4 regions of the Pseudoalteromonas sp. P1-11 genome follow, and region 2 is predicted to be linked to each of the others. Evidence: predicted binding sites of a transcription regulator. Region 2 holds the regulator's gene; each other region holds the start of a gene.

Region 1 (3,203 bases), on a different contig from region 2:
AAAAAGAGCTTGCTAAAACAGACCCTGTATTTAAAAAGTACTTAAGTAAGTATATGCAGTAACGCCTAGTTATAAACTAAAACAAAGGCGCCAATGGGCGCCTTTGTTATTTTTGCTGTGAGCTTTTAATACAGCCTTCTTTTTAAGCGTTAAAGCAGTTTGCCCTAATAATGTCAGTTATAATTTTTTGCGATGGGTTTATTTTCTCCATTGCTAAAAATTCATCAGGTTGGTGGGCTTGATTAATTGAGCCAGGCCCCATGACTATTGTTTCACAGCCAAGTTGCTGAATAAACGGAGCCTCTGTGCAATAATTTACTGCAACGGCTTTTTCTCCTGCAATTTTTTCTGCCATTTTAACGAGTGCGCTATCAGTGCTGCCACTAAAAGCTGGAATGGGCTCGTGTAAATCAATTACACTCACTGCGCTTGGGTATTGCGCGTTTATATCGCTGGTGGCATCAATAAGTAAAGCTTGTAAGTCTTTAATGCTTAACCCTGGAAGCGGGCGCATGTCTATGTGCATTTCGCAGCAGCCACAAATTCGATTTGCGTTGTCGCCACCATGAATATTACCTAAATTTAAGGTAGGGTAAGGTATTTCAAAATGTTCAACTGAATATTTATTCTTTAACTGCTCTTTTAAGATCAGCAACTTTGTAATCACTTTATGCATGACTTCGATGGCGTTAAGACCACGTTCGGGATCGGAACTATGACCTGAGCGGCCAATCACTCTTATAGCCGTGCTCATATGTCCTTTGTGAGTAAATACAGGAGTCATATCAGTAGGTTCACCAATAATACAACGCGCAGGTTTTAAATTAGGATGCTTACAAATTTGCTGCGCTCCCGCCATGGTGGTTTCTTCATCGGCAGTGGCGAGTATTAAAATAGGTTGTGTTTGCTGTTTTATATCAAGCTCACTAATAGCTTGTAATACAAAAGCAAAAAAGCCTTTCATATCAATACTACCTAACCCATATAAGTTATTATTATGTTCAGTGAGTTTAAACGGGTCGTGGTTCCAGCGGCTATCGTCAAACGGTACGGTGTCTGTATGGCCGGCAAGCATTAAGCCGCCATCGCCTTGCCCCCGCTTTGCAAGTAGATTGTATCGGCCTTTCCCACCTTCTAACTCTATAATTTCGCAAGTAAAACCTAAACTTTCGCACCAACGTGCTAGCAACTCTATTACCCCTTTATTACTCATACAAAGTTCATCTTCTATTGCACTAATAGAGGGGGCTGCAATGAGTTGTTGGTACATAGAGATAAATGACGGCAAAGACATAAAAAAATCCAAAATAATTATTCAATTTAATTGCATAACAATATAAAAGTATTTATGATGAATATCAATTCACTTTTTAAGCATAAATATATTAAGTATAGCCATGAAGATAATGCGACGATAATCAACAATTCATTGAGAAAAGTATTAGCTAGCATCTAAGCTAGTGTAAGCGAACACCACACCTATTTAGTAGTAAATTTATAAACGAGTAACAAATGAATGTAGCGATTATTGGCGCAAGCGGTTATAGCGGCGCAGAATTAGCAAGCTTAGTTGCTAAGCACCCTAATTTAACGTTATCGGGCTGTTATGTCTCTGAAGGAAGTTTAGATAAACATAAATTATTAAGTGATTTATACCCAGAGCATAGAAACCTTCTTGATATTCCTCTACTACCACTGAGCGAATCAGCGTTTGATGACATAAATTCGAGTGCCGATTACATCTGCTTATGTACTGATCACAAAGTAAGTGTTGATTTAGCCCCGCAGTTTTTAGCTATGGGTAAAAAAGTATTCGACCTATCAGGTGGTTACCGCCTTGCTAGCAACGACGACTATGTTACTTACTATGGTTTTGAGCACCAACATCCTGAGTTGTTAAACGAAGCAGCCTACGGGTTAGCTGAGTGGAATAGCAGTGCAATTGCCAAAGCAAATCTTGTGGCTGTAGCCGGCTGTTACCCAACCGCTGCGCTTAATGCGTTAAAGCCGTTGCAACAGGCAGGCTTGTTGAGTGATGAAAAAGTGATTATTAATGCTGTTTCAGGTGTTACTGGCGCAGGGCGTAAAGCCAGCGTAGGTACTCACTTTTGTGAAGTATCGCTTGCCCCGTATGGTTTATTTAACCATCGTCATGGGCCTGAAATTGAACAACACCTTGGCCACAAGGTGTTATTTACACCGCACTTAGGTAACTTTCCGCGTGGAATTTTAGAAACTATTTATGTACAGCTTAAGCCAGGCGTTACCAAGGAAAACGTATCTGATGCTTATCAAGTACTTAATAACGAGCCGTTGATTCGTTTGTTAGCTGATAAAGTGCCATCTATTAAAAGCGTGGTAAAACAACCCTATGTTGATATTGGTTGGCAGCAGCAAGGCTCTCAACTGATTGTTATGGCAGCGATAGATAATCTATTAAAAGGCGCTGCGGGCCAAGCCTTGCAATGTATTAACTTATCAATGAATTTAGATCACACCACTGGCTTAAAAGGAGCCTTTTAATGAGCACTAAAACGTGGGTAATTAAATTAGGTGGTGCTGTACTTAATACTGAAAACGCGGCAAAAGCTTTGTTTAATGTATTAAACGCTGATCAAAATAATCAGTTTGTTATTGTTCATGGTGGTGGCTCGTTAGTTGACACTTGGCTAAAACAAGCAGGCTTTGCTAGTGCAAAGCACCAAGGACTGCGTATTAGCCCAAGTGAGCAAATGCCTTACATAGTGGGGGCGCTGGCTGGCTGTGCAAATAAGCAGCTGGTAAGCCAAGCTATTAATGCAGGCCATAAACCTGTTGGTCTCTGTTTGTATGAAGCCGGAGTTATGGCGTCTCAAAAGCTAAAAGCGCTTGGGCAAGTAGGTAAGTGCGAAAGTAATGATGATTCAATTGTTAACGATTTACTTAAGCTTGGTAGGTTACCTATCGTGAGCTCCATTGGGTTTGATGAGCAAGGTAATTGGTACAATGTTAACGCTGATGAAGCTGCCGCAGCGATTGCTAGCAACTTAAATGCAGAACTTATTTTTATGACAGATGTAGAAGCAGTACTTGATGCAAACAAGCAGCCGTTACATCAACTTGACACAAAACACATTGATACTTTAATTGATGAAGGGGTAATTTTGGGCGGAATGGAGGTCAAAGTTAAGACCAGCCTGCACGCTGCCCAACATTTACGACGC
Region 2 (3,203 bases):
AAGCAAGTTACATGCAGGTTATTTACTCTAAAACGGCTAAATTATTTGAAGCCGCTACAGGGCTTGCAGCTATTATTACCGAGCAAGATAACAGTGTGTTAGATGCGCTTAATTTATATGGTATGCATTTAGGTACTGCTTTTCAGTTAGTTGATGACGTGCTTGATTACAACGCAGACGCTGACCAATTAGGTAAAAATATTGGTGATGATTTAGCAGAAGGTAAGCCAACCTTACCGCTAATATATGCGATGAAGCACGGCAGTGATCAGCAAAGAGCCCTTATTCGTGATGCCATTGAGCATTGCAATGGTATGGATAACCTTGAGGCTATTTTAACGGCACTTAAACAAACCAACGCACTTGAATTTACAATGCAAAAGGCGCAGCAAGAAGCAGACAAGGCCATTGCCTGTTTAGACTTTTTAGCAGAGTCGCAGTACAAGCAAGCGTTAATCAGCTTAGCGCGTATAGCTGTAGAGCGAGATCACTAACTTTGCAGCCTCCCTTAATTAGTATTTAAGGGCCATAATTTTCGAGCAATAAAAAAGCCTGCATAAGCAGGCTTTTTTGTGCATAACTTGGCTATTACGCCATGAAATCAACACCTTCTTTGATGTCTTTTTTCAGAGTTTCAAGCATGTCGTTTTTAGCTTTTCCTTCAAATGCGCTTAGCTCGCCGTAAGAAAGGATTTCTTCTACGCCGTTTGTGCCTAAACGTACTGGGTGAGCAAAGTACTCTGCATCGCCATTTTCAACAGCAACGTATGCGTAATCTACTACGTCTTCACCTTGTAGGCCTTTAACTAAAGACATACAAAAACGTGCTGCAGCAGCACCCATAGATAATGTAGCTGAACCACCGCCCGCTTTAGCATTTACTACTTCAGTACCTGCATTTTGGATACGTGGAGTAAGTGTAGCTACTTCTTCTTCAGTGAAGCTTACGCCTTCAACTTGAGAAAGTAGAGGTAGAATGGTTGTGCCAGAGTGACCACCAATTACTGGTACTTTAACGGTTGCTACGTCTACGCCTTTAAGCTCAGCAACAAATGCTTCTGAACGAATTACGTCAAGCGTAGTGATACCAAATACGCGCTTAGCGTCGTAAGTACCTGCTTTTTTGAATACTTCAGCAACAATTGGTACAGTGCCGTTTACTGGGTTAGTGATAACACCCACTAACGCTTTAGGACAGCTAGCTACAATGCCTTCTGCTAATGTTTTGATGATACCTGCGTTTACGTTAAATAAATCCGCACGATCCATACCTGGTTTACGTGGCATACCCGCTGGGATAAGTACGATATCACACCCTTCAAGCGCTTTATTTAAATCGTCTGCGCCAAAACCTGCTACTTTAACATCTGTAGGGATGTGAGATAGGTCAACCGCAACACCTGGTACAACTGGTGCAACATCGTAAAGTGATAATTCAGAACCAGCTGGTAAGCCTGTTTTTAATAATAAAGACAACGCTTGACCGATACCGCCTGCAGCACCTAATACAGCAACTTTCATTGGAATTCTCCGTAATTTGAGGTAGGAAATATTTGTGGCTCTTAAGATAATGAAATTAGCGACTAAAAACAAATTTATCCTGCTTATTTCAGGTATATTTTCGACCATAGTTGTAAACTTTGTTGGTTTATCGCAGCAAACTGGCAAGTTAACTAAACAACTGCTGCATAATTATTCATTTTTGTGTAGAATTTGCATTATAAATAACAAAAATGAATAAAGACTATGCAACCACAAGACAAACAAGAAGCGCTGGTAAAAGCGTTTAAAGCACTTTTAAAAGAAGAGAACTTTGGCTCGCAAGGCGAAATAGTCGAAGCATTAAAAGAGCAAGGCTTTGACAATATAAGCCAAAGTAAGGTGTCGCGCATGCTTAGCAAGTTTGGCGCTGTGCGTACCCGTAATGCTAAACAAGAAATGGTTTATTGCCTACCCGCAGAAATGGGCGTACCGACTGCTAAAAGCCCACTACGTCAGCTTGTTATTGATATTATGCATAACGAAATGATGATTATTATAACCACCAGCCCAGGCGCTGCGCAGCTAATTGCCCGCTTATTAGACTCACTAGGCAAAGCTGATGGTGTATTGGGCACAATTGCCGGAGATGACACTATTTTTATTGCGCCAGCAAAAATATCTGAAATAGACATTACACTAGAGCGCGTACGTATTTTATTTGATACGGTTTAAAGCTGTTTTAAAAAACTAACTGACGGCGCAAAAAACGCTGAGCCCATATCGGCTTGAGTAAAATCAAGCCAGTGGTCGTAACACTCCCCTTTTCCTATGCGGCTGTTAAGTACCTTTTCAAACGCACTTCCCGATGCAGAGCATGTAATACTTAGCATGCCTTGCTCGTAAACATCGCCATACGGCATGCTTTGGTTAAGCAGTATTGCTTGGCCGCTCTCATCTTTTAGCTCACTTCTAGTCGCGTGGCTAGTATCTACCTTAGGCTCAATTAAAGTGTTATCTAAACGCGTGCGCCCCATAATATGCTCTTGCTCGCTTAGTGATAAATGCTGCCATACACTCAGGTCATGCTTATAACGCTGTACATGAATATAGCTGCCTTGGTGTTCAAAGCTGTCGGGGTTATTAACCAGTGCCGTGATTCGTTTTTGGCGTCCATGTGGGGTGTCGCCTGCATAAATAAAGCCGTTAAAGTCTCGCCCATCTAAAAACCTAAAATTGCGAATTTGTTCAACTAGCTCTACATCGGGCGAAAACAACTTTAATATTTGCAATGCAAAAAGGTGATTAACATCTTCTCTGTCTGAGCGGATTTGTATGAATAAATCACATGGCTGTACGCGCATAACAAAATCACTGTGATTTATATTAGGAAAGCTTTGCAGCTCGCTTGGGATATATTCAGGTAGTATATGCGGCCAATATTGCGCGCCTATAGCCACCATGCACGAAAGCATGGCTTCGGAGAACTGATCACTAAACTCTTCTTCAATTGCGCTTACGCGCTTAAGCTTTGCACGCAATGACTCGTCTTGACCATCAAATACATTAAAAAATAAATGCAAACCGTGTAAGTTTGCTTCAGCACAAATCCCAGATTGCGCTTGCGCCATTGTTATTCCTTAGCTTTATAAAACACAGCGAATAACACATTTGTTATGATTCGAAAAAATTCACCGTGTGAGGTTTTATTTTTATTATAACCT
Region 3 (3,203 bases), on a different contig from region 2:
CGAGCAATGCTTGATTTGGCAATTCTGCAGCGCTGAAGTTTTCGAAAAGTTGTTCTAAAATATTCATTTATTTCACCTTACACAAAATATTCAAATAACATGAGAGAGGTAAAGCTCAGTACAAAAAAGCCAAGTAACCAGTAATTGATTGAGTCAAACTTACCCGGAATTAAGTACCAGCCGTTTTCTTTTTCTGGACGTTTTTCATTTTTAAATGCTTTTAACTGACCTTTAATGGTGTATTCGTTGTAATCCTCTTGATAGCCATCAAATGCAATACTTAACGCAATGCTAAATACAAGGCAGGTTATTGCCCCTATGGCGCAGTACCATGGCCATGCAATGTCGGTAAACAGTGCGCACACAGCAACGGTAATAAACGACACTAAGGTGCCTATTAATAAGCCTTTTTCGGTGGTGTGCTTAGAGAAAAACCCAAGGGCAAACATGCCAAGCTGAGCACCTACAAAGTACGAGCCTACTTTAGTGAGTATTTCTAAAATTGAGCCTTCGCTGTATAGGTGATACATAATGGCCGGAATAATAATGATCACCGCCCAACCTAGCGTAAATAAGCGAGTAACATTTAAATAGTGAGCGTCGTTTTTTTCAGGCGCAAAGTACTTTTTATAAAAATCGATAGTACTTATGGTTGAAAGTGAGTTAAGTGCTGAGTCGAGGCTCGACATAGATGCTGCCATTACCGCCGCGGCAATAATGCCCATTAATCCCGGTAAACCATAATCAGCTGCAAACTGTAAAATAATTAAGTTGTCGTTTTCAAAAGTGCGCCCGCCGTAGTAGCTATAAAACAGCACGCCCATAAATATAAAAAACAAGTAAATAAAGAACGCGATAAAGCCCATTAGTAAGTAGGATTTTTTAGCATCGCCAATATTTTTAGCGGCAAGGGTGCGTTGCACCATCATTTGGTTAGTGCCATACACCGTAATGTGATAAAGCGACATAGCCAGCACGCCAGACCACACGGTAGTTACTTGGGTAAAGTCGAGCGAGAAATTAAGTGGATCTAATTTACCTTGGCTTTTTAGCTCGCTCAGTGTTGAGCTAAATGAACCATCCATAGAGGTAATAAGGGCATACATAATAATACCAGCCCCTATAAATAAGATGGCTGACTGAATTACATCGGTCCATATAACGGCGGTTATGCCACCTAGCATGGTATAAATAAGGGCGATTATGGTAACTAAAAATATCGCAGTTATAACATTTATATCAATAATAAAGGCCAACACTAAGGAGGTTGCATACAGCACTGCGGCTGAACCCATAGTTTGCGATATTAACCAAATAGTAGAGATAAGTAAGCGGGCCTTTTTACCAAAGCGGCGCTCTTGGTATTCGTAAATAGAGGCCACACCCGCGTTGTAAAAAAACGGAAAAAACAAACACACCACCGCCACAATAACCAATGGGTAGTTAAGGTGTATGGCAATAACCGAGAGTCCCTCTTTGTAAGACCACGCTGGCGCACCTAAAAAGGTGAGCGCACTTACATAAGTAGCAACAACCGATATACCAATAGCCCACCAAGGTGTTGTTTTTCGACCTATGTAAAAGTCGTTAGCACTACTGATCTTTTTACTAATTACAAACCCAAGTATTAGGTTGGCAATTATGTACCCGATGAGAATGCTCCAATTCAACAATCCAAAATCATTCATAATTAATCCTGTTAGATTAGGTTTTACGGGCTTGAGAGCCTATTTGTATTTTTTATTTTGAATCATCATGAATCACTTTGACTTCGAAGTCAATTCTCATTAGTATTATTTTAAAGCAATTTATAACTTACTATTCACAGGCTTTTAATTACTCTTTAAATGCAATACATTTTGTTAAAGTGTGTTTAACGGCGGTTTGAAGACATTAATTTGACTGCGCAAACAATGAGGAATAATCATGGCAGATATACTTAAAGATAAACAACTAGTTCGTCAATTTCATACTGCACTAGAAAAAGCACAAGGCAATGATTTACAAGCCGTATTTAATGAGTTTATGGCCAGTGAATACAGCTTTAAAGGGGTGCATCCGTTTAATGAGCTTGAGTGTGCGAATGATGTAATTGCCCAAGTTTGGCAGCCATTATTTAGCTCGTTTAGTGCGCTGCAGCGCCGTGAGGATATTTTTATTGCAGGGCAAAGCGAAGCCGACGGTGGCCAGTGGGTGATGAGCATGGGCCATTTTATGGGCTTATTTGATAAAGACTGGCTAGGTATTGCGCCAACCCATAAGCTTGCCACTTTGCGCTATGCCGAATTTAACTGCGTTAAAGACGGAAAAATAATTCAGACCGGTTTTTTTGTCGATATTATTGGCCTTATGATGCAAGTAGGTTTAAACCCGCTGCCGCTCTCTACTGGGCAATATTTTACGTACCCTGGGCCGCGTACGCACGATGGTATTCGTTTGGGTAAAAGTAGCGATGAGCAAAGCGAAAAAACAATGGCGCTGGTAAATCAAATGATTGATAACCTAACCGCGCTTAATAAAAGTGGCGTTGATACGTGCCCGCCCGAAGTGCTTGGTAAAACCTGGGATGAAAACATGGTGTGGTATGGCCCAGCAGGCATTGGCGCAACTTACACAATTAAGCGTTATCAGCAGCAGCACATGTATCCGTTTAGAGAAGGGTTAACGGGTAAAGTATTTAACGGCCATATTTGCCGTTTTGCTGAAGATGAGTTTGCCTGCTTTTTTGGCTGGCCTAATTTAACTAACACGGCCATTGGGGGCTTTTTAGGCCTACCGGGTGCTAATACCCCAGCAGATATGCGCGTGGTGGATGTGTATCACCGCGAGGGCGATAAACTGGTAGAAAACTGGGTCATTATTGATATTCCTTATTGGTTAAAACAACAAGGCCTAGATATTTTAAAGCGCACGCAAAGTATTGCGAACCCTGGCGCATAGTCTATTTAAGTAATAAAAAAGCTCTGTTTAACAGAGCTTTTTTTGTTTATACGCCCTAGGGCGCAAAGTTTAAATAGCGCGCTTTGGTAAGCTCTTTCATGCGTGCGAATACATCTACTCCAATTTGATGGTAGACATCAAGAATATCTATTAATACCCAGTTTTCGCGAATTAAGTTATTCTCGGCGCGCCAAAAGTCGAGACTACGCATGGTTATTTGCTGATTTGCGGGCGCAATACCTAACCAACCATCATTACTAATA
Region 4 (3,203 bases), on a different contig from region 2:
TAAACGCGTCAAAAGAGCCCCATTTAGCGTTAATAGCGTCAGCGATAGCACCTGTTGGCTCGCCGCCGCCATTTGGAGATAGACAGTTCCAGTAGAAAGTGTGGTTCCAAATTTGTGCAGCGTTGTTAAATACGCCACCTTCAGATGAACAAACAATCTCTTCTAAAGATTTGTTTTCAAATTCAGTACCTGGAATTAGACCGTTTAATTTAACAACGTAAGTGTTGTGGTGCTTACCGTGGTGATACTCAAGAGTTTCTTGTGAAATATGAGGCTCAAGTGCATCAATTGCATATGGTAGTGACGGTAGTTCAAATGCCATTTTTTTATCTCCATCTTCTTTTGGTTGATAACTCGCTTGATAGTACGTAATGCCTGATAGAACAGACCACTTACCTATACCAAACGAAAATATAGTGTTACTATAATTGTTGAGTATTTTACTCAAGTTTAAGCAAACAGCAATGCTATTGCTAAAGACTATTTCAATTGCGGCTTTATTTGCCCATTTTAAGTTATATATCTGTGGCCACAATGATTTATTTTCAAGCCCTAGGTATATCAAGCTATCGTCATTTTGAGGTTGTAGATGGAAACCATTGATAAAATTAAACAGCAGATTTCAGAAAACCCAATTATCCTTTACATGAAAGGGTCGCCTAAATTACCAAATTGTGGTTTTTCTTCACAAGCGTCACAAGCTCTAATGTCATGTGGCGAACCATTTGCCTATGTTGATATTTTACTTAATCCAGATATTCGCGCTGAGTTACCAGCATACGCAAATTGGCCTACTTTCCCACAGCTTTGGGTTGAGGGCGAATTAGTAGGTGGTTGTGACATTATCATTGAAATGTTTCAACGTGGTGAATTACAGCCACTGATCACTGAAACTGCAGCTAAGTATAAAGAAGCTGACGCAGAGTAATTGCTACTTTGCTAGATTATTAAAGCCACGTTTTACGTGGCTTTTTTGTGCCTATATATAACTTTATTACGTCTTAATCTCTTGAACAGCCCATCAGTGGGTGATTATAACCATTAATTTGTGCTCAATAGTTAGCAAACTCAGCCCTTGCTCCTTGTTTAGGTGCACCTAGTCAGGATAAGTAAGCAACAAAGCTACTTAATATAAGCGCGAATTTTAATTAAAATATGAGTTTTATATCAATGCGCAATAAGACGTAATCATTTTGCGGGGCTAAACGTGTCGCTATCTGCGTTAAGTAATTCTTTTTTAGAACAACTAAATAGCGAGTTTTTTGCCCAGCTATCAACACGTTTTTCCAGCTTTACAATAGTTCGCTCAATCAAGCGAATTGGCATTAAATAAAAATTCACTACATCTGCACTAAAAACGATACCACAATTAATAACTATACTAATGAACGCTAAAAAAGCGTGATCCTAAACCTCTAATTTATTTAAAACGCATTAAACTATCTAAATGTTAACTGAACCTGTGGGAAATTAGTGAATATTTATTCATTGCTTTGGTGCTTTACGTTTACGTAAAGGGTATTGCTTTAACGCCTTTGTTTTTACAAAATGTTAAAATTGACACCAGTGTCATGAAAAAATAACGCGCAAATAAGCGCTAAATGTTAAAACTTATGGGTGAAAAAGAAATCTTGCCTTGAAGTGAGAAATATTCAAGAATGTGAATATGTATTCAAAATAATATTGACTCTATTTACTATAGAGGCTAGTTTTGTGCGTCTGTTAGCAAATCGTCGAGCAGTTCATTCACGTTAACAGTGCAGCAAGGGAGGGGTCTATGTTATACGACTCAACATTAGAAAAAGATAATTGTGGCTTTGGCTTAATAGCCCAAGTAAATGGTCAAGCTAGTCATCGGCTTATTCGTACAGCTATTACTGGACTTGATCGCATGCAGCACCGCGGTGGTATTTCTGCCGATGGTAAAACAGGTGACGGCTGTGGTTTATTACTACAAAAACCTGACAGTTTTTTCCGTGCTATTGCAAGTGAGCATAATTGGCACTTAGGTAAAAATTACGCCGTAGGCATGGTTTTCTTAAATTCAGATCCCGTTTTAGCACAAGCTGCAAAACAGGTTTTATGTGAAGAATTAGAACAAGAAACACTTAAAATACTCGGTTGGCGTGAAGTGCCTACTGACCCTTCAATGCTAGGGCCAATTGCGACACAGCAATTACCTGGTTTTGAGCAAATTTTTGTTAGTGCGCCTGAAGGTTGGCGTTCTAAAGATTTAGAGCGACGTTTATATGTAGCACGTCGCCGTGCAGAAAAGCGTTTAGCAGAGGATGAGTCGTTTTATATTGCGAGTTTATCGGGGTTAGTGACTATCTATAAAGGCCTTATGATGCCTGCAGATTTGCCTAACTTTTATTTAGACTTAGCTGATATTCGTATGACCAGCGCTATTTGTGTATTCCATCAGCGTTTTTCTACTAATACTCAGCCGCGTTGGCCTTTAGCACAACCATTTAGGTATTTAGCGCATAATGGTGAAATTAATACCATTGAAGGTAACCGCCAATGGGCTCGTGCACGTTCGTATAAGTTTTCATCGCCACTTATTCCTGATTTACAAAGTGCAGCGCCGTTTGTAAACGAAACTGGCTCTGACTCTTCAAGCTTAGATAACATGCTGGAGCTGTTTTTAGCGGGTGGCATGGATTTATTCCGTGCTATGCGTATGCTTGTGCCACCTGCATGGCAGAAAAACCGTGCTATGGATGATGACTTACGCGCATTTTACGACTTTAACTCTATGCACATGGAGCCGTGGGATGGCCCTGCGGGCATTGTTATGTCTGATGGGCGTTTTGCAGCCTGTAACCTTGACAGAAATGGCCTGCGTCCAGCGCGCTATGTTATTACTCAAGATGGCTTTATTACACTTGCCTCTGAGGTAGGGATTTGGGATTACACTGCAGATGAAGTGGTTGAAAAAGGCCGTGTAGGACCAGGTGAGCTGTTAGTAATTGATACTAAATTAGGCAAAATTTGGCACTCAGACGAAATCGACCAAGATTTAAAATCGCGTCATCCTTATAAGTCATGGCTTGAAGAAAACGTTAAACGTTTAACCCCGTTTGAAGAGCTTACCGAGCAAGATGCGGGTAATCGCTCATTTGATGACGAAACACTTGTTAAATACCAAAAAATGTTTGGTTACACTAACGAAGAGCTCGATAGTGTTATTCGCGTAATGG

Evidence for each region. Region 2 encodes ArgR, which controls arginine synthesis, uptake and breakdown. Its sites were predicted from a motif close to ANTGAATANNTATTCANT; they were not measured.
Region 1: argC (N-acetyl-gamma-glutamyl-phosphate reductase) is a predicted target of ArgR. The motif match lies at 1,351-1,368, and genes of this name have one in related genera.
Region 3: AN390_RS14585 (ester cyclase) is a predicted target of ArgR. The motif match lies at 1,810-1,827, and genes of this name have one in related genera.
Region 4: gltB (glutamate synthase large subunit) is a predicted target of ArgR. The motif match lies at 1,660-1,677, and genes of this name have one in related genera.

What each region holds. Positions count from the first base shown of each region.
Region 1 is NZ_LJSP01000002.1:50,633-53,835, forward strand. Features, by position in the region: gene panP (pyridoxal-dependent aspartate 1-decarboxylase PanP) at 1-62, shown strand, start outside; gene argE (acetylornithine deacetylase) at 143-1,294, opposite strand; gene argC (N-acetyl-gamma-glutamyl-phosphate reductase) at 1,513-2,523, shown strand; gene argB (acetylglutamate kinase) at 2,523-3,203, shown strand, end outside.
Region 2 is NZ_LJSP01000001.1:154,943-158,145, reverse strand. Features, by position in the region: gene ispB (octaprenyl diphosphate synthase) at 1-494, shown strand, start outside; gene mdh (malate dehydrogenase) at 589-1,521, opposite strand; gene argR (transcriptional regulator ArgR) at 1,747-2,214, shown strand; gene AN390_RS00705 (Dyp-type peroxidase) at 2,211-3,110, opposite strand; gene AN390_RS00700 (ABC transporter ATP-binding protein) at 3,154-3,203, opposite strand, start outside.
Region 3 is NZ_LJSP01000009.1:24,562-27,764, forward strand. Features, by position in the region: gene AN390_RS14575 (ester cyclase) at 1-67, opposite strand, end outside; gene AN390_RS14580 (sodium:solute symporter family transporter) at 78-1,688, opposite strand; gene AN390_RS14585 (ester cyclase) at 1,927-2,940, shown strand; gene AN390_RS14590 (ester cyclase) at 2,996-3,203, opposite strand, start outside.
Region 4 is NZ_LJSP01000007.1:58,235-61,437, forward strand. Features, by position in the region: gene AN390_RS13380 (Fe-Mn family superoxide dismutase) at 1-322, opposite strand, end outside; gene AN390_RS13385 (Grx4 family monothiol glutaredoxin) at 590-928, shown strand; gene AN390_RS19745 (hypothetical protein) at 1,189-1,341, opposite strand; gene gltB (glutamate synthase large subunit) at 1,778-3,203, shown strand, end outside.